3 regions of the Bradyrhizobium sp. USDA 3364 genome follow, and region 1 is predicted to be linked to each of the others. Evidence: predicted binding sites of a transcription regulator. Region 1 holds the regulator's gene; each other region holds the start of a gene.
What was found. The regulator LexA, encoded in region 1, represses DNA repair genes until DNA is damaged. The targets are predictions, from matches to a motif close to TGTTCNNNNTGTGTTCNG.

Region 1 (6,838 bases):
CGACAGCTACAGGCATCACGAGATCGGCCGGATCGACGATGCGGCGTTCTTCGAAAACCTGCGCCGGACGCTCGGCATCGACATCACCGATGCCGAGTTCCTCGAAGGCTGGAACGCGATCTTCGCCGGCGAGATGCCCGGCATCGCCCCGCTGCTTGCGGCGGCAGCCAAACGAATGCCGCTCTACGCCTTCTCCAACACCAATCCGGCCCACGTCGCGCATTTCTCGGTCATCCATGCCGAGCTGCTCAGCCATTTCCGGACCGTCTTCCTGTCCTCGAGCATCGGCTTCCGGAAACCGGACGCCGAGGCCTACGATCATGTGGTAAAAGCCATCGGCGTGCCGGCGTCGCGGATCCTGTTCTTCGACGATCTGGCGGCCAATATCGAAGGCGCGCGGGCGCGCGGCCTTCATGCCATCCACGTGACATCGACGGATGACGTGGCGAGGGCTCTCACTGCACTTGGGATTTGAACACTGCGAATGAAGGAGCTCCGAGCGTGGCCTTGATGCCGGTTGCCGATGCCCTGTCCGCCGTCCTCGCCGGTGCCGCGCCGCTGCCGGAGGAGATGGTCGCGCTTGATGCCGCCTACCACCGCACCCTGGCGCGGGACCTCGCCGCGCTGCGCACCCAGCCGCCGCAGCCGATGTCGGCGATGGACGGCTACGCGGTGCGTGCCGCCGATGCGGCTGACCTAAAGGCCCGGCTCAGGGTGATCGGCGAGGTCGCCGCCGGCCGGCCGTTCGAACGGACGGTCGGCGCCGGCGAAGCGGTGCGGATCTTCACCGGTGGCGTGATCCCCGATGGCGCCGACGCCGTCATCATCCAGGAAGACACCCGGACTGACGGCGACCACATCGCAATCACCGAGACGGCAACCGCCGGACGGCACATCCGCCCCGCCGGAGTCGACTTCCGTGAGGGCGACGTGCTGCTCGCCGCCGGCAGCCGCCTCTCCGACCGCGCGCTGTCGCTGGCGGCCGCCATGAACTATCCGGAGCTTGCGGTGCACCGCCGTCCGAAGGTCGCGGTGCTGGCGACCGGCGACGAGCTGGTGATGCCGGGATCAAGGCCCGGTCCCGGCCAGATCGTCTATTCCAACGGCTATGCGCTGCGGGCGCTGGCCCGCGCCGAAGGGGCCGAGACCGTCGATCTCGGGGTTGCCGCCGACACCGTGGACGCGACCACCGCCGGCATCCGCCGGGCCCGCGAGACCGGCGCCGACATCCTGATCACGACCGGCGGCGCCTCGGTAGGCGACCACGACCTGGTCAAGCAGTCGCTGGAGGCCGAGGGCGTCGAGATGGCGTTCTGGCGGATCGCGATGCGTCCGGGCAAACCGATGATGCACGGCCGGCTCGGCGCCATGCGGGTGATCGGCCTGCCCGGCAATCCGGTGTCCTCCTATGTGTGCGCCTTCCTGTTTCTGGCGCCGTTGATTCGGGCACTGAGCGGTCGAAAAACGATTCATCACGCACGCGCGGCCGCGCTGCTCGGCCGCGACCTCGCCGCCAACGACCAGCGCGAGGACTATCTGCGGGCGCGTCTCGAGGCGCGCGAGGACGGCACGTTGATCGCCACGCCCGTGATGCAGCAGGACTCATCGCTGCTCGGGAATCTCGCTGCGGCACGGGCACTTCTCGTGCGTCCGCCGTTTGCGCCGGCCGCGGTCAAAGGATCTGAATGCGAGATCCTGACACTGCCTGAATGAGGCTCTCGCGGGCGCGCCGATTGCGCATCGCCGAACACGTTCACCGGAAATTAAGTGGTTGCGGAACACATATCGAACATATAGTGTCCGTTCATGATTTGTTTCGAGTACTGGTGTCTACAAACGGGAGGCCGCCAGGGAGCGCTTGCAACAAGCACAATGCTCCTGAGGTCAGGCCCGGCCTGCAGGCCCCACTGAAGAGTCTCGGAATCGAACGACGCTATCAACCGGGGGAATACTCGAGATGCTCACGCGCAAACAGTACGAACTTCTGCGTTTCATCAATGAACGTCTGAAAGAGGCCGGCGTACCGCCCTCCTTCGACGAGATGAAGGATGCGCTCGACCTGCGCTCGAAGTCCGGTATCCACCGCCTGATCACTGCGCTGGAGGAGCGCGGTTTCATCCGCCGCCTGCCCAACCGCGCCCGCGCCATCGAGGTCATCAAGCTGCCCGAGCTCTCGGCCGGCGGCGGTAACGGCCGCCGCGGCTTCACGCCGAGCGTCATCGAAGGCACCCTCGGCAAGCGCCCCTCGACGCCGCCGATCGCCGAGGACGACGGCAACCGTCCGGTCGCGGTCCCCGTGATGGGCCGGATCGCCGCCGGTACGCCGATCGAGGCGCTGCAGACCCGCAGCCACACCATCAGCGTGCCGCCCGACATGCTCGGCGCTGGCGAGCACTACGCGCTGGAGGTGCGCGGCGACTCGATGGTCGATGCCGGCATCCTCGACGGCGACATGGCGCTGATCCAGCGCAACGACGTCGCCAACACCGGCGACATCGTGGTGGCGCTGATCGACGAGGAGGAAGCCACCCTGAAGCGCTTCCGCCGCCGCGGTGCATCGATCGCGCTCGAGCCGGCCAACACCGCCTATGAGGTGCGCATCCTGCCGCCGAACCGGGTCCGCATCCAGGGCAAGCTGATCGGCCTTTATCGCAAATACTGAATAGCAAATACTTGCGGCGGCGAGGAACGAGCGAGAGGTCGGATCGTTCCTTTGGAGGATAGCGCAGCAAGCGGCCTGCCCGGTGCGGTCCGATACCTCTCGCGCAGCGTCGCGTGTTTGTGATCGGAGCTGTCTCGGACCAGTCGTACAATCGCCCAGAAACGAGCAGACACTCGTTCGCTATCGTCCACTCTGGTAGAGGCCAATGCCTCAAGGAGAGGCACGGGTCGCTACCTCCAATGAGGAGCCATCCGATGTGTGACTATAGTCTGCACGCCGTGGCATCGCGCCCCGCCATTGTTGGAGAGACGCTGATCACGACGACCTTCCGCGGAACGTCGACCCGCGGCTTTGCTTCGGAGAACGATCCTACTGTCGCGGTCTGCATGCTGCCGGGCACCGAGCTCGCTTTCGCCGAGAACGTTCGCTACGACAGCCGCTGGATCTGGACCAAGACGATGAACTTCCGCGTCGGCGTGTTCAACGAAGTCGAGCCCGACGTTCCTGATCGCCATCACGACGCGGTGGAATTCCCCGACGGCAGCCATGTGCTGGTGACCCAGCTCGTCGAGGGACAGCGCGTCAGCGTGCTGCAATTGCCGGCCCTGCACCCGCCGGTCGAGCAGAAGCCGAAGGTCGTGGAGCGGCGGCCCTCCGCATTCGCGTCGCTGTTTTTGGGTTGAACGCATCGTCGCCGTGGAATGAGCCATTCGGCGGCGAGTGACCTAAGCGATTTCGAGCGACCCCGGACATCCGGTTCCGGGGCGCAGAAGGAGATTTGCGTCGGCGGGCGCCTTGGCGCATCATCGTGCACGGAGGACGTGCGCGGTGGTCGATAAGGTCACATGGCAAAAGGCTGGACGCGTCACGGAACCGGGCCGCTACATGTTCCGGTTCGGCTGGCTGACGGTCACGGCTGACGACCTGAAGGTCTGGGAGCAGTTTCCCGAGGCGGCCTTCACCCTCGTCAAGAAGTCCGACGGCGGCCCAGACTCCGACGAATACCATCTCGGCCTGTTCGAGCTGCCCACGGGCCCCTCACCCGACAACGCCTAATCCTCGCCCTGCAGATCGCTCTCGGCCGGCGTCGCATCGACGGCCGGTCGCGGCGCGGTGGCGGGCACGCGCAACGTGGTCTCGGCCTCGCCGTCGCCGGGAACCGCCGGCGACCACGGCCGGTCGATCCCGCCGGGCTTCACCGCATCGATGGTGTAGCCGTCCCTGCTCCGCCGCAGCACCAGCGCCCCGTGGCGCCGCAGCCGCTCGGCATCGATCACCGAGGCCGCGCAGCCCCGCGGCGCCGGCCGCGCCGTTATGATCAAGCCTGCGCGCTCGCAATCGTCGGCCAGCGCCTCCGGCCGTGTCGCCAGCGCGATGAAGCCGCCGCCGGACCCTTGCGTCACGCAGCCGCTCGGATCGCAGGAGACGCCTTCGCTCAGCGACGCATCGGTGGCGGTCCGCGCATCGGCGTCGGCCGCCAGCCACTCCTTGACCAGGAAAGCATCCTTGGCGCTGTGCATCAGGTGCAGCCGCCCGTCGCCGCCGCGCACCGCGACGTTCCGGCCGTCGGCGGAGATCAGCACGTCCGGCAGCGGCACCCGCACTGCCCAGACCGAGGCCACCGCCAGCAGCATCGCCCCCGACCAGCGTAGCGGCGTGCGCAACAGGCCGAGCAGGATGATGCCGGTGCTCGCCGCGATCAGCGGCCCGACACCGAACGCCGCCATCCGCCCGACTGCGCCCGGCAACGCGGCGACCCATTGCGTCACCAGGATCATCCAGTCGATGCCGAACCCCATGATCGCCCAGAACACGCCGTCGAATCCGAACGGCATGGCGACGAGCCCGAGCAGGCCGGCGGGCATCACGACCGCCGACACCACCGGCATCGCCGCGAGGTTCGCGAGCAGCCCGTAGGGCGTCACGCGGTGGAAATGGAACGCGGCGTAGGGCGTCGTCGCCAGCCCCGCCACCAGCGAGGCCAGCATCAGCATCGTGAGCTCACGCCCGCCCCACAGCGCAACGCGCGCAGTCGCCGAATGGTCGGGCGACGCCAGCAGGTTCGGCAGTCCGATCTGCACCAGCGCCACCAGCCCGAGCGTCGCGGCGAACGACATTTGAAAGCTGGGGTGGACCAGCGCCTCCGGCGCGATCGCGAGCACGATCAGCGCCGCCACCGCCAGCGTGCGGAAGGTGATCGCGCGGCGGTCGACGATCACGGCGATCAGCACCACCGCCGTCATGAAGAAGGATCGCTGCGTCGCGACCTCGGCTCCCGACAGCAGCAGATAGAACGCCGCAGCGATGAGCGCGGCCGCTGCCGCCCATTTCTTGATCGGATGTCCCGCCGTCAGCGTAGGAAACAGCGCAAGCAGCGCGCGGATCGTGAAGAACACGACGCCGGCGACAACAGCCATGTGGTAGCCGGAGATCGACAGCACATGGCCGAGCCCCGAGATGAACATCGCATCGTTGACCGGCGTCGTGATCGCATCGCGCCGGCCGGTGAGCAGTGCGGTTGCGATTGCGCGCTGATCGCCGTCGAGCGCGGTGCGGATGCGTGCATCGATCGCATCGCGCAGGCCCTGCATGAAAGCGGCATAGCGCAGCGCAAAGCCGCCGGCCGCGGGTGGCTCCTTCGTCCTGACCGCGCCCATCACGAAGCCGGAGGCGCCGATGCCCTGGAAATAGAGGTCACGGCCGAAATCATAGGAGCCCGGACGCTGCGGCCCGAGCGGCGGCATCAGCCGTGCCTTCAATTCGACGAAGCTACCGACCTCGGGCGCGGTACCCTTCTTCACCGAGAGCCTGACCCGCTCCAACTTGGTGTTGTCGCGCGGACTCTCGATCGAGACCACGCGCAGCACGAAGCGATCGGTCTTCTCCCTGATGTCCCGCGTCTCGACGAAGCCCGTCAGCGCCACCGAGAACATCGGCCGCGCCAGCACGCCATGGGCGATCCGCGCCGTCTTCCAGGTCGCCGTCGCAAAGCCCGCCGCGACCGCAGCCAGCATCACGATGACGGGAAATACCCCGTGCCGGCGCAACAGCAGCGCGAGCAGGCAGAGCACGATCGCGACGGCAGCCGCGACCGACAGCACCGGCTCGTGCTCAGCCGCGAAATAGAACGCGATGCCGGTGCCGAACGCGACCGGCACCCACGGCAGCAGCCGGCCAGCGCCTGCCTCCGCGCGCGCCCATTGCCGCAGCGTCTCGACGAACGGCTGCCAGATGCTGACCCGCACCGGGGCATAGCCACCGGCTGGCGCAGCCGCGCGGGGCGGCCACGTCCCCGCATAGCCCCGTTTGCCGCCCGGCGTCGTGCCCTGCTCCGCCATCTCTCGCCTTGCGATCGCTGTCGGGGCGCAAAGCTACCGGACGTAGCCATCCGTGGGATAGCGGAACAGATGCAGAATGCGGCGGAAACTGCGCCTTCGCCGCCATCCGCGTTGATTGCGCCGAAAGTCGCATAATGCGGCGATCCGTTGGGGATTAGACTGTCGCTGTACGTCTGTTCCCCGACGTCGGATGACAGACACAATTTGTCGGCTCGCGGCAGGAAAATCCGCTGGAGCTCTTCTCAGGTGGCTTTGAACATCCCTGAGACCAGGTGTTGCGCACGCAACTCGCAGTCACGCCGGTAGCGTCGCGCATCAAGCGCCTTTCGCGAGCGAATTGATCGCTGAAACGCGAGGAGATTCTTTGAATTGATAGGAGCAGCAAATGGCAATGCAAATTCCGCATGATTTTCGCCGCGTGATTATCGCTGCGTCGGTCGGAAACATCATCGAATGGTATGATTTCTATATCTTTGGCAGCCTGGCCGCAGTTCTGTCGGTCAAGTTTTTCGAGCAATCCCACCCGGTCGCCGCTCTGTTGAGCACGATCGCGCTGTTCACGGCAGGCTTCCTGATCCGTCCTTTGGGAGCCTTCCTGTTTGGATGGATGGGCGATCGGGTTGGTCGCAAATACACCTTTCTCATCACGCTGACCGGAATGGGATTAGGCACGGGGGCCATCGGATTGATTCCAACGTACCAATCGATCGGCCTCTCCGCCGCGTTCGTTCTGTTCGGCCTGCGCATGATCCAGGGCCTGTGCCTGGGCGGCGAATATGGCGGCGCCATCACCTATGTTGCCGAGCATGTGCCGGACGATCGGCGTGGCTACTACACC
Region 2 (6,838 bases), 5.0 Mb from region 1:
GCGACCAGCAGTGCGGCGAAGGCCGCGAACCAGGGCGAGCGTGCCGTATCCGCCATCGCCAGCACCAGGATCGCCGCGATCAACAACAGTTGCGAGAACAGCAGCCAGCCGCGGCGGCGTCCGAACATCTGCGTGAACAGCGGCACGTGCAGCGCGTCGACCAGCGGCGCCCACAGGAACTTCAGCGTGTAGGGCGTGCCGATCAGCGCCAGCAGTCCGATGGTGCCGAGATCGACCCCGGCCTCCTTCATCCACACCTGCAGCGTCGAGCCCGACAGCGCCAGCGGCAGGCCCGACGAGAAGCCGAGCAGCAGCACGATCAGCACCCGCGGCTGCAGATACACCGCGAAACTGTCGCGCCACGAGGTGGCGGCGGGCTTTGGTTCCGGCCTTGCGGACGTGTCCGACGTCGCTTCAGGTGCTGTCATAGATGAGGTGTTACCAGATTCGGCCCCAAAAAGACTGTCATCGCCCGGCTTGACCTCCAATACGCATGCCGGGCGGCCTCCGCCGTCGTTCTGGCGAAAGCCAGGACCCATTACCCCAAATCTCAATTGTTGCGCGACGCTAGGGCCACGATCCCCTTCGCAATCCAATGCGGTGGTTATGGGTCCTGGCTTTCGTCAGGACGACGTGCGGGGAGACTCACCCGCGCTCCGGTGTCGTCGCCCGGCTCGACCGGGCGATGACACTGATTATGCCGTGCGACCTGTGGTCAGCAACGATCACTCCCCTGCCTGCAGCTTGCGCGGGGCGGGGAACAGGTCGGGGGCGGCGGGCTTGACGAAGCGCGGCACCTCGATCGGGGTCTCGACCTTGCTGAAGTCGAGTTCCTCGATGCGGCCGGCGCGTTTTTCGATCTTGTCGGCGGAGATCAGGATCTGCCTGACATCCTCGTTGACTTGGCCGAAATGGGTCTGCAGCTTGAGCACGCGGTCGCGCAGGCGGCCGAGATCATCACCAAGGTGCATCACCTCGTTGCGGATCTGGTCGGCGGCGTCGCGGATGCGGGCGTCCTTGAGGATCTGCTGCATCACCTGGATCGCCAGCATCAGGAGCGAGGGCGACACCAGCACGACGCGGGCGCGATAGGCTTTCTGGATCACATCGTCGAAACCATCATGGATTTCGGCGTACACCGATTCCGACGGCACGAACATCAGCGCGGTGTCCTGGGTCTCGCCCGGGATCAGGTACTTCTCCGCGATGTCGCTGACATGCTTGAGCACGTCGGCGCGCAACCGCTGGCAGGCCGATTTGCGCTCCTCGTCGCTGCGCGCATCGTGCAGCGCGGTCATGGCCTCGAGCGGGAATTTCGCGTCGATGCAGAGCGGGCGCTGATCGGGCAGGAACACCACGCAGTCCGGCCGCTTGCCTGATGTCAGCGTGTACTGGAACTCGAACGAGCCCTTCGGCATTCCGTCTTGGACGATCGCCTCCATCCGCGCCTGGCCGAACGCACCGCGCGATTGCTTGTTGGCGAGCACGTCGCGCAAGGTCGTCACCTGGGTGGTGAGCTCGTTGAGGTTCTTGTGCGCATGGTCGATGATGCCGAGCCGTTCGTGCAGCACGCGCAGCGAATCCATGGTGTTGCGGGTCGATTGTTCCATCGACTGGCCGACCCGGTGGGTCACCGAATCCAGCCGCTCGTTGACCGCGCGGGCCATCTCGGCCTGGCGGCCGGCCAGCGCCTGCGCCATGGCGTCGACCCGTCCGGAGGACTCGCTCTGGGCCCGCAGCATGTCGGCGAGCCGTTCCTCCAGTTCGTCGGCGCGGATGGCCTGGGCCATCGCGAGTTCCGCGCCGCGCCGGCTGGCGCGGGCAATCACCATCGCAATGGCGAACAGCAGGATCAGCGCCAGCGCGCCAAGGCCGATCAGCGCGTCGGAGACGCGGACCGGCAGGTCGCCAATGGTGAGGAGAATCTCGTTCATGGCATCCGTTGTAGCCGATTCGCGGCCAAGCGCGAACGAAGAGGGAACGCTGATGGTAAATGCTTCTCTAACCTTCTTGGTTAATGGGCCGTGAAGAAACGTGGTTAAGGTTGTCCTAACGGGTTCCTGAGCGCATTGACCCCATGAAGTCAGCAGCTTAAATCGCGGCCATGGCTTTAAGAGAAATCATTATCCTGCCGGACAAGCAGTTGCGGCTGGTGTCGAAACCGATTGAGAAGGTGACGCCGGAGATCCGCAAGCTCGCCGACGACATGCTCGAGACCATGTACGACGCACCCGGCATCGGGCTCGCGGCGATCCAGGTCGCGCAGCCTCTGCGGCTGATCACCATGGACCTCGCCAAGCGCGACGAGAACGGCGAGACCACGCCGCAGCCGCGGGTGTTCATCAATCCCGAGATCATCTCGCACTCGGAACAGTTGTCGGTCTACGAAGAGGGCTGCCTGTCGATCCCCGAATATTACGAGGAGGTCGAGCGCCCGGCGCGGGTGCGTCTGCGCTTCACCGATCTCGACGGCAAGCTGCATGAGGAGGATGCCGAGGGGCTCTACGCCACCTGCATCCAGCACGAGATCGACCACCTCAACGGCGTGCTGTTCGTGGACTATCTGTCGAAGCTGAAGCGCGACCGCGTGTTCAAGAAATTCGAGAAGGCCGCCAAGCGCGCGGCGGAGTAGGCTGGGTCGCCCTTCCGGACGCGTCATGGCCGGGCTTGACCCGGCCATCCACGTCTTGCTTCGCTGATGCTGAAAACGTGGGTGCCCGGGACTTCTTGTGCGAAGACGCGCTTCGCGCTCAAGCCCGGGCGTGACGGAGCACTCCAACTCCTGCCGAGTTCTTTCGATGCCTCTCCGCCTGATCTTCATGGGCACGCCCGATTTCGCGGTGCCGACGCTGCTGGAGCTCGTGGCCCATGGCCATGAGGTCGTGGCGGTCTATACCCGTGCGCCGAAGCCGGGCGGGCGGCGCGGCCTGCAATTGCAGCCGACACCGGTCGAGCAGGAGGCGCGCCGCCTCGGCATATCCGTGTTGACGCCGAAAACCCTCAAGACGCCGGAGGCGCTCGACGAGTTTCGTGCGCATGACGCCGATGCGGCCGTCGTCGTCGCCTATGGCATGATCCTGCCGCAGGCCATTCTCGATGCGCCAAAACTCGGCTGCTTCAACCTGCACGCCTCGCTATTGCCGCGCTGGCGCGGCGCCGCGCCGATCAACCGCGCCATCATGGCTGGTGATGCCGAGAGCGGCGTGATGGTGATGAAGATGGATGTCGGCCTCGACACCGGCGACGTCGCGATGGCCGAGCGGCTGCCGATCACGGACAGCATGACGGCATCCGACCTGCACGATGCGCTGGCGCCGCTCGGCGCCGATCTGATGGTGCGCGCGATGGGCGGGCTGCAGCGTGGCGGACTGCAGCTGGCCAAGCAGAGCGAGCACGGTGTCACCTACGCCGCCAAGATCGAGAAGGCCGAGGCGCGGATCGACTGGAAGCAGCCGGCGCACGCGGTGCTGCGGCACATTCACGGCCTTTCGCCGTTCCCCGGCGCCTGGTGCGAGCTTGCAGGCGAGGGCGAGCCGGTGCGGTTGAAGATTCTGCGCTGCGAATTGGCGAAAGGCGCGGGCGACCCGGGCGATGTGCTCGACGATCATCTCGCGATCGCCTGCGGCGATGGCGCAGTCCGGATTATCGAACTGCAGCGCGCCGGCAAGGGACCGATGAAGGCGGCGGACTTCTTGCGCGGCACGCCGCTGAAGCCGCCGGCAAGGGTTTCCTGAGATCGTCATGCGCGGGCTTGACCCGCGCATCCATCTCGAAAAAAGCTTGTCCTGAAGAGGATGGATTGCCGGGCATAGGCGAGCGGAAGCGACGTCGTCCTTTGGACGGCTATGCCCGGCAAGGACGATCAACGAGATTGAACAGATGCCCCGCTACAAGCTCACCATCGAATATGACGGCACGCCGTTCTCCGGCTGGCAGATCCAGGACACCGCACCGACCGTGCAGGGCGCGCTGGAGACGGCGGTCAAGGCGATCTGCGGCGAGGACGTGCGTGTCCATGGCGCCGGGCGCACCGATGCCGGCGTACATGCGCGCGGCCAGGTCGCGCATTGCGACATCGCCAAGCATTTTCCGCCCGGCCGCTTTCGCGACGGGCTGAACGCGCTTCTGCGGCCCAATCCGATCGGCGTGCTCGCGGCCGATATCGTGCCCGACGATTTCGAGGCGCGGTTCTCGGCGACCAAGCGGCATTATCTCTACCGCATCACCAATACGCGCGCGAACCTCGCGCTCGACATCGGCCGCGTCTGGCGGGTGCCGCGCGCGCTCGATGCCGAAGCGATGCACGCCGCCGCGCAGCGCCTGCTCGGCAAGCACGATTTCACCACCTTCCGCGACACCGAGTGCCAGGCCAAGTCGCCGGAGAAGACGCTCGATCAGCTCGACGTCACGCGCGAGGGCAGTGCCATCAGCATCGTGACGTCGGCGCGCTCGTTCCTGCACAGCCAGGTCCGCTCGATGGTGGGCTCGCTGGTCTGGGTCGGCGAGGGGCGCTGGGGTGCCGACGACCTCGCCGCCGCGCTCGCCGCGCGCAACCGCGCCGCCTGTGGCCCTGTGGCGCCGCCGGATGGGCTATATCTGGTGCGGGTGGATTACTAGAGGCCCCAATCCCTACTGTGCATGGGGTTGTTTTCGATGTTTTTGTCCTGCCGAACGGCTGGATTACCCGAAATACCGCTCCAACACGCCGCGATAGATCTTGGTCAGCTTCTCGAGATCGGCCACCGGCGTGCGCTCGTCGATCTGGTGCATGGTCTGGCCGACCAGCCCGAATTCGATCACCGGGCAATAGCTCGAGATGAAGCGCGCGTCCGAGGTGCCGCCCGAGGTGGAGAGCTCCGGCTTGCGGCCGGTGATCTCCTCGATCGCGGCGACCGCGAGATCGGTGAACGGGCCGGGCTGGGTGACGAACACGTTCGAGTTCGACGGCTGCCAGTCGATGTGGGCGCGGATGCGGTTGCCGCAGGCCTTCGCCAGCCGCTCATCGACCAGCTGCCGCAGGCTCTCCTGGGTGTGGTTGTCGTTGTAGCGGATGTTGAACTTCGCCCGTGCCTGGCCGGGGATCACGTTGCTCGCGGTGTTGCCGACATCGACGGTGGTGAATTCGAGGTTGCTGGCCTGGAATTGCGCGCTGCCGTGATCGAGCGGCTCGTCGCTCAGCGCCACGATCAGCCGCGAGATATCGGGCACCGGGTTCGAAGCACGGTGCGGATAGGCGACGTGGCCCTGCACGCCTTCGACCACCAGCGTGCCGGATTGCGAGCCGCGCCGGCCGATCTTGATCATGTCGCCGAGCACCTCGACATTCGAAGGCTCGCCGAGCACGCAATGGTCGAATTTTTCGCCGCGCTCGGCGCACCATTTCAGGAGCTTGACGGTGCCGTTGATCGAGACGTCTTCCTCGTCGCCGGTGATCAGGAAGGAGATCGAGCCGCGGCCATTCTCTTGTGGCTTGCCGCCGCGGTCCTGCAGATATTGCAGCACGGCGGCGACGCTGCAGGCGATGCCGCCCTTCATGTCGACGGCGCCGCGGCCGTAGAGATAGCCGTCCTTCACTTCGCCGGAGAATGCGCCGAGCGTCCACGCCGCTTCATCGCCCGGCGGCACCACGTCGGTGTGGCCGGCAAAGGTGATATGCGGCGCCGAAGCGCCGATGCGGGCATAGAGGTTGTCGATATCGGCGGTGCCGGGCTCCGAGAACGTCACGCGGTGGACGTCGAAGCCCGCGATTTTCAGCAAATTTTCCAGAACGCCAAGCGCGCCAGCGTCGGCCGGCGTGACGGAGGGGCAGCGAACGAGATCGCGGGTAATCGAGACGGCATCGGTCATGCGCCTCGCTTAACACGTCACCGCGCGGGTGGGCCAGCTTTGTGCGGCACGATATCGAGCTCGCTCTGCTGATCCCAGCCCTGCGTGGAGCGCGACCCGCTGTCGCGGCCGCCTCGGCTCACATGGGTTTTTCCCAGCGGATTGGGACCGTAGCGATTGGGGTATGACGTGCCGCGCAGAAAGGCGAGCTCGATGAAGCCCCAGACATAGAGCACGAAGACGACCGTGCCCGCGGCCATCACCCAATAGGAATTATCGGGAAGCCGGTCCGAGAACTGGCTCATCAAACCGGGGATCGCGAAGTACGGGACCATCCACCAGCCGCTCTTGTCGCGGTCGTGCAGGCGCTTGATCGAGACCGCGACATAGACCCAGACGAACAGCACCGTTCCGCTCGCCTTGACCAGCAGGTTCGGTAATCCGGCCCAGCTCAGCGATCTGTAGCTGTCGGGGTCGAAGGCACGGAAGATGTCGTCGACGTTGAAGCCAAACGATCCGCCCTTGCCGCCAAGGCCGGCCGAGACCGCCAGCAGGGCCAGGAACATCATCCAGCAGACGATGATCAGCGCGCCGAGCCAGAATTTGGCCCGGTTGACGCGGCCCTTGAACCCGAACAGGTAATTGGCCCAGTCCATGAAAATGAACTCCGGGCCGCGGCAATGTTTCGCGGCCCGAAGATTTGTCGCTTTGAGGAGGTGCTTGGTTCGATTCTCTGGACCCGTCATCCTGAGGCGCGAGCGTAGCGAGCCTCGAAGGATGAACGGCCGCAGTCGGGCCGTCGACCCTTCGAGGGCCGCTGAAGAAGCGGCCGCCTCAGGGTGACGGTGCCGGGTGAGGAAGTGCCGCCGCGCTTCTCAGTCCCGCAGCAGCTCGTTGATGCTGGTCTTGGCGCGGGTGCGCTCGTCGACGCGCTTGACGATCACGGCGCAGGCGGTGGCGGGGCCGGGCTGGCCGTTCTTCAACGGCTTGGCCGGCAGGGTGCCGGGCACCA
Region 3 (6,838 bases), 290 kb from region 1:
CCTTGGCCTCGGGTAGGCCGGCGAACCATTCGCGGATCGGCGTGAAGGCGCCGGTATAGGTCGCGGGGTTGGAGCGCGGCGTGCGGCCGATCGGCGACTGGTCGATGTCGATGATCTTGTCGATGTGCTCCAGACCCTCGATGCGGTCGTGCGGGGCGGCACCCTCGCTGGCGTTGTTGAGCTTGCGGGCGATCGACTTGTAGAGCGTGTCGATCAGCAAGGTCGACTTGCCGCCGCCGGAGACGCCGGTGACGCAGGTGAACAGGCCGAGCGGGATCTCGGCCGACACGTTCTTCAGATTGTTGCCGCGGGCGTTGACGACCTTGATGGTGCGCCGGTGGTTCGGCGGCCGCCGGTCGGGGATCGGGACCGAAAGCTCGCCGGTCAGATACTTGCCGGTCAGCGATTTCGGGTTGCGCATGATCTGGTCGGGCGTGCCTTCGGCAACGATGTGGCCGCCATGCATGCCGGCGCCGGGCCCGATGTCGAGCACGTAATCCGCAAGGCGGATCGCGTCCTCGTCATGCTCGACCACGACCACGGTGTTGCCGAGGTCGCGAAGTCTCTTGAGCGTGTCGAGCAGCCGGGCATTGTCGCGCTGGTGCAGGCCGATCGAGGGCTCGTCCAGCACGTAGAGCACGCCGGTCAGGCCGGAACCGATCTGCGAGGCGAGGCGGATGCGTTGGCTCTCGCCGCCGGACAGCGTGCCCGAGGAGCGCGACAGCGTCAGGTAATTGAGGCCGACGTCGAGCAGGAAGGTCAGCCGCTCGCGGATCTCCTTCAGGATGCGGGTCGCAATCTCGTTCTGCTGCGCATTCAGCGCTTCCGGCACGGTCTCGAACCATTCGCCGGCGCGCTTCACCGAGAGCTCGGAGATCTCGCCGATATGCTTGCCGCCGATCTTGACGCACAGCGCCTCCGGCTTCAGCCGATGGCCGTTGCAGCCGGCGCAGGGCACGTCGGAGAAATACTTGCCGAGCTCCTCGCGCGCCCACTCGCTCTCGGTCTCGCGGTAGCGCCGATTGATGTTGGTGATGACGCCCTCGAACGGCTTCTTGGTGTCGTAGGAGCGGACGCCGTCCTCATAGGAGAATTTGATCTCGTCGTCGCCGGAGCCGTGCAGCAGCGCGGCCTGCACCTTCTTGGTCAGGTCCTTCCACTTGGTGTCGAGCGTGAACTTGTAGTGCTTGCCGAGCGCGGTCAGGGTCTGGATGTAATAGGGCGAGGACGATTTCGCCCAGGGCGCGATCGCGCCCTTGCGCAGCGTCAGCTCCTTGTCCGGGATGACCAGATCCTCGTCGATATGCTGCTCGACGCCGAGGCCGCCGCAGGCCGGGCACGCGCCATAGGGGTTGTTGAACGAGAACAGGCGCGGCTCGATCTCGGGGATCGTGAAGCCGGAGACCGGGCAGGCGAATTTTTCCGAGAACAGGACGCGCTCGGGCCCGCTCTTGTCGTGGATCTTTGCGGTCTTCTTCTTGTCGTCTTTCTTCTCGTCTGCCGCCGCCGCGGGCGCGTCGGCGTATTCGATCACGGCGAGGCCCTCGGCGAGCTTCAGCGCGGTCTCGAAGCTTTCGGCGAGGCGCTGGGCGAGGTCAGGGCGCACCACGATGCGGTCGACCACGACGTCGATGTCGTGCGGGAATTTCTTGTCGAGCGCGGGCGCCTCCGCCAGCTCATAGAAGGTGCCGTCGATCTTGACGCGCTGAAAGCCCTTCTTGAGATATTCGGCGAGCTCCTTCTTGTACTCGCCCTTGCGGCCGCGCACGACCGGCGCCAGCAGATAGAGGCGGGTGCCTTCCGGCAGCGCAAGCACCCGGTCGACCATCTGCGAGACGATCTGGCTCTCGATCGGCAGGCCCGTGGCCGGCGAATAGGGCACGCCGACGCGGGCCCAGAGCAGGCGCATGTAGTCGTAGATCTCGGTGACGGTGCCGACGGTGGAGCGCGGGTTCTTCGAGGTGGTCTTCTGCTCGATCGAGATGGCCGGCGACAGGCCGTCGATCTGGTCGACATCCGGCTTCTGCATCATCTCCAAAAATTGCCGCGCATAGGCCGACAGCGACTCGACGTAGCGGCGCTGGCCCTCGGCGTAGATGGTGTCGAACGCGAGCGAGGATTTGCCGGAGCCGGACAGGCCGGTGAACACCACGAGCTTGTCGCGGGGAATCTCGACGTCAATGTTCTTCAGATTGTGTTCGCGCGCGCCGCGGATCGTGATGGCGCGCGATGAGGAGCCCGCGTTCTGTTGGCGCTTCGCCTTGAGCACTTCATCCATAGCGACAATTCCGGGCGCATGATCGGGCGCCTTTTTGGGCGCGCATCGCCGGTGCTGCCGGGAGCTTGCGCCGATGGGGTGTGAGGACTGGAACGTAGGAAGAACGGTCGACAATTTCCAGTGCTGAATAGCGTCCATCAACGGATAGTTTGCCGGATGGCAGCAGCCGTCAGCAGGGCCGGTTCCGAGATGCAAAAAAGGCCGGCGCGAGGCCGGCCTTTCCTTAACGATCCGATCTCGTCAGATCACTGTCGAGCTTAGTACTTGGCGACGATCGGGCCGCCGAAGTGATAGTTCACGCCGAACTGGACGGTGTGCAGGTTGATGTCGGCGGAGGGGACGCCGAAATAGGTCTCGCCGCCGAGGCTGCGATACAGGTACTCGCCCTTGATCGACCACTGCGGGGCGATGAACGCCTCGATGCCCGCGCCGACGGTCCAGCCGGAGTGGAAGTTGCTCTGCGAGGCAGTCACGCCGAGCGCGGTGACGCTGAGCTCGTTGTTGGCCCAGGCGTAGCCGCCGGTGCCGTAGAACAGCACCTTGTCGACGGCGAAGCCGAAGCGGCCGCGAACGGTGCCGAGCGAGTCGATCTTGCTGCGGGCGGTGATGCCCAGCGCGGAAATCGAAGCGTCGATGTCACCGCCGGCAGCGTCGACCTCGAGGCCGTACACGATGTTGCCGGCCTGCCAGTTGTAGCCGATGGTGCCGCCGCCGAAGCCGCCTTCCATCTTCGGATTGCCGGAGTCCTCGCTGGCATAGCCGCCGAAGCCGCCGAGGTAGAAGCCGGTCCAGTTGTAGATCGCGGCCGGCGGCGGAGCCTTCACGTAGGGGGCGCGGGCCGCCATATCAGCAGCCATGGCCGGTGCAAAAGCGTTCAGTGCAAACATGCCGGCCGAGGCCAGCAAAACATTCCTGATTTTCAAAGTCCAAATCCCGTTTTTCTTGCTCATTTTCTCGTTGTCTCCCTTCGAACATTTGAAGGGAGCGTCAAAGCAGTGTTGCGTGACGTATGCGTGCTTCTACATAGAAATCCCGGAAGTTGTGTATCCGGGAAACCACAATGCACTGAAAACAGTCCCGCAGCGGTGCGCGCTCGCACGCAGCGAAGAAGCCGGCGCGAGGCCGGCTCTTGATTTCGACGCGAACGCAGCGGCGCGCGATCGGCGGCGCGCTCAGCATTCGCTGCGACGACGGGGCCCGCTGCGTTGAAGCGGCAATTGATGGCGAGCTTGACGGTGTAGAGCCGTCCTTCCGCTTCGAGCGATCGTTTTCATTCGTGCGCCGCGAGCAGGCTGATCGGCCGCACAAATAAAAAGGCCGGCGCGAGGCCGGCCTTTGGTCTGGGTAAATCCGCGTCGCGCGATCAGTAGCGCGGGACGACCGGGCCGCCCCACTTGTAGTTCACGCGGACGGTGACGAGGTCGACGTCCTGGCGGTCGCGGACGTTGCTGAACAGCGTGCCGGTGGGCGTGGTGAGGTTGTAGGTCTTGTCCTGCATGAACAGGTGGTCGTACTCGATACCGGCGGTCCAGTTCGGCGCGAAGCCGACTTCGATGCCGGCGCCGATGGTGCCGCCCCAGCGGGTGTCGCTGGCGCTGCCGGCGAGCACGCCGGTCGGCGTGAAGTAGGTGTTGAAGCGGTTGTCGGTCAGCGCCGCGCCGCCCTTGGCGTAGAGCAGCACGTTGTTGGCGGCGTAGCCGAGCTGGCCGGTGAACAGGCCGAACGCGTCGATCTTGCTCTGGTTGGTGAAGAGGCCGGGGAAGATCGCGCTGTTGTTGCTGCCCTTCAGGTCAGCCCAGTCGCCCTGCGCTTCGAGGCCGAACACCCAGGTGCCGGCCTGCCAGCGATAGCCGATCTGACCACCGGCGACGCCGCCGGTCGCGTCATGGCAACCATCCGAGCCGATGAAGGTGCCGCCCGGGGCCTGGTCCCAGCAATTGTGGCTCGAGCCCCAGCCGCCGTTGGCACCGATGTAGAAGCCGCTCCAGTCATAGACGGCGGCGATCATCGGCGGCGCCTTGGTGTAGGGGCGCGCAGCGAGGTCGGCCGCCGCGGCTGGCGCCGCAAACGCAATCAGAGCAACCGTACCGAGCAAAAACTTCTTCATAATCAGTCTCCCAGCTCCCCGGCGATCGGCTTCCAAACGGTCCCGAAGCACGATCTCAGACGCGAGCGCCCACGTCATGGGTGGCATCTATACGCTGATTCAACCGCAACCGCCGTCTCCCAAAAGCCACACTCGCGGAAGAAAAGCCACACTCGCGGAAGAAGTGTGTTCAAAGCAAGATACTGATTTATTTAGTCTTTTTCTAAGGTGTCGGAGCCGGCCAGCGACCGGGACCGAGATCGGTTGCCACGCGATCGCCGCCGGCTGCCTCTACGGCTGGTGTGGCGAACAAAACTGGAACAATGCCGGCCGCGATGCTATATCTCGATAATCGTGGATAACCGCGCGACGGCAAAGGCGGCGAGCCGGCACCGGCGTATAGGGTCATCCACGACGCCTGCGATGTAAGTGGCGAAGGTTGAGAGTGGCGGCCGATGTCCGGTCGCCCGGTTTTTGAGTGGAGATGATGCGATGGCAGGAAGCGTGAACAAGGTGATCCTGGTCGGAAACCTCGGCAAGGATCCGGAAATCCGGCGGACGCAGGACGGCCGTCCGATCGCAAATCTTTCCATCGCCACCTCGGAAACCTGGCGCGACAAGGGCACCGGCGAGCGCAAGGAAAAGACCGAGTGGCATCGCGTCGTGATCTTCAACGAAGGTCTCTGCAAGGTCGCCGAGCAGTATCTGAAGAAGGGCGCCAAGGTGTACATCGAGGGTCAGTTGCAGACCCGCAAATGGACCGACCAGTCAGGTGTCGAGAAGTACTCGACCGAGGTCGTGCTGCAGGGCTTCAACTCCAACCTCACCATGCTCGACGGGCGTGGCGGTGGAGGCGGCAGCTTCTCCGATGACGGCGGCAGCGATTTCGGCTCGTCCGGTCCGGTCAGCTCGGCGCCGCGCCGCGCAGTCGCCGCCGGCGGCGGCAGCCGCAACAGCGATATGGACGACGACATCCCGTTCTGATCGGACGTCGCAATCCCGAGGTCCTGAGCGCGCCGCTCCGTGAAGATCATTTCCATGAGCGGCCGCCATTATGCATGATGGCAATTTCCTCATGTGAATTATGAGGATAACTCCAGAGCTATTTGCCGGATCTCCAAATTCTGGAGGTCGCCGAGGCAAGTTCCCCGGACTTTGACACAGGCGGATGTGAATGATATTTACATTGGCCTGCGGCGAGCGACGTCTGGCCGCGCGCTTACTCGAGGGCCGCCAAGATGAGCCTCGCGCCATTGCTCGACGCCGCGCCTGCGATCCCGTTCCATGCCTTTGCCGCGATGGCCGCCTTCGTGCTCGGCTCGATCCAGCTCGCCGCACCCAAGGGCACGCTGCCGCACCGGACGCTGGGCTGGATCTGGGTGATCCTGATGCTCGCGGTCGCGCTGAGCTCGTTCTGGATCCACCAGATCCGGCTGCTGGGCCCGTGGAGCCCGATCCACCTGCTGTCGATCTTCACGCTGGCGATGCTGGTGCTGGGCGTCAGGGCCGCGCGGAGCCACGACGTCCGCCGCCACAAATACACGATGATCGGCGTCTTCTTCGGCGCGCTGGTGATCGCCGGGCTGTTCACCTTCGTGCCCGGGCGGATCATGCATGCCGTGATTTTCGGCCACTGGACGGGTCAATGAGGGCGTTGCGGCGGCCGGTTCCATGCGGTCTTTGCCGGCCGGCGATCGCAGCGCAAAGCGGGCTCGTCGCAAGCCCGCAACGTCGCCGGTAAGTCCATGAAAAAACGAAGGGAAAATCGGCTGTCCGGAGCCGCGCAAGGGTGGTTTTCGGGCCCCCGATACGCTATATGATTCCCCAGTAGAACTGACCGGATTTCCCCTTTGTCCGATAACGACGACCACAAGCCCGGCGAGCAGCCGGGGCCCTCAGATATTCGTCCCGTTTCCATTCTCGACGAGATGAAGAAGTCCTACCTCGATTACGCGATGAGCGTGATCGTGTCGCGTGCGCTGCCCGATGCGCGCGACGGGCTCAAGCCGGTGCACCGGCGCATCCTGTATTCGATGCATGAGCAGGGGCATACGCCGGACAAGAAATACGTCAAATCCGCGCGCGTCGTCGGCGACGTGATCGGTAAATATCACCCCCACGGCGACCAGTCGATTTACGACGCGATGGTCCGCATGGCGCAGGATTTCTCGCTGCGCGTGCCGCTGATCGACGGCCAGGGCAATTTCGGTTCGGTCGACGGCGATCCGCCGGCGGCCTATCGATATACCGAAGCGCGGCTGACCAAGGCGGCGCTTGCCGTTCTCGCCGACATCGACATGGACACCGTCGATTTCCAGCCGAACTACGACAATTCCGAGCGGGAGCCGTCGGTTCTGCCGGCCCGGTTCCCCAACCTGCTGGTCAACGGTGCCGGCGGCATTGCCGTCGGCATGGCCACCAACATCCCGCCGCACAATCTCGGCGAGGTCGTCGATGCCTGCGTGGCGCTGATC

Region 2: a site for LexA is predicted at 1,966-1,983, ahead of ACVILL_RS09930 (DNA recombination protein RmuC). Genes of this name have one in related genera too.
Region 3: a site for LexA is predicted at 4,670-4,687, ahead of ACVILL_RS32110 (single-stranded DNA-binding protein). Genes of this name have one in related genera too.

The regions. Positions count from the first base shown of each region.
Region 1 covers NZ_JBSRYG010000002.1:7,149,787-7,156,624, forward strand. Annotated here, with positions in the region: gene ACVILL_RS33540 (HAD family hydrolase) at 1-475, shown strand, start outside; gene ACVILL_RS33545 (molybdopterin molybdotransferase MoeA) at 502-1,713, shown strand; gene lexA (transcriptional repressor LexA) at 1,958-2,662, shown strand; gene ACVILL_RS33555 (hypothetical protein) at 2,917-3,345, shown strand; gene ACVILL_RS33560 (hypothetical protein) at 3,491-3,718, shown strand; gene ACVILL_RS33565 (ComEC/Rec2 family competence protein) at 3,715-6,000, opposite strand; gene ACVILL_RS33570 (MFS transporter) at 6,386-6,838, shown strand, end outside.
Region 2 covers NZ_JBSRYG010000002.1:2,128,739-2,135,576, reverse strand. Annotated here, with positions in the region: gene ACVILL_RS09935 (AmpG family muropeptide MFS transporter) at 1-428, opposite strand, end outside; gene ACVILL_RS09930 (DNA recombination protein RmuC) at 726-1,934, opposite strand; gene def (peptide deformylase) at 2,105-2,632, shown strand; gene fmt (methionyl-tRNA formyltransferase) at 2,799-3,734, shown strand; gene truA (tRNA pseudouridine(38-40) synthase TruA) at 3,880-4,617, shown strand; gene dapE (succinyl-diaminopimelate desuccinylase) at 4,681-5,847, opposite strand; gene ACVILL_RS09905 (DUF805 domain-containing protein) at 5,865-6,482, opposite strand; gene dapD (2,3,4,5-tetrahydropyridine-2,6-dicarboxylate N-succinyltransferase) at 6,702-6,838, opposite strand, start outside.
Region 3 covers NZ_JBSRYG010000002.1:6,858,742-6,865,579, forward strand. Annotated here, with positions in the region: gene uvrA (excinuclease ABC subunit UvrA) at 1-2,278, opposite strand, end outside; gene ACVILL_RS32090 (outer membrane protein) at 2,536-3,195, opposite strand; gene ACVILL_RS32095 (hypothetical protein) at 3,134-3,487, shown strand; gene ACVILL_RS32100 (hypothetical protein) at 3,408-3,590, shown strand; gene ACVILL_RS32105 (outer membrane protein) at 3,642-4,385, opposite strand; gene ACVILL_RS32110 (single-stranded DNA-binding protein) at 4,857-5,348, shown strand; gene ACVILL_RS32115 (DUF2306 domain-containing protein) at 5,603-6,013, shown strand; gene gyrA (DNA gyrase subunit A) at 6,215-6,838, shown strand, end outside.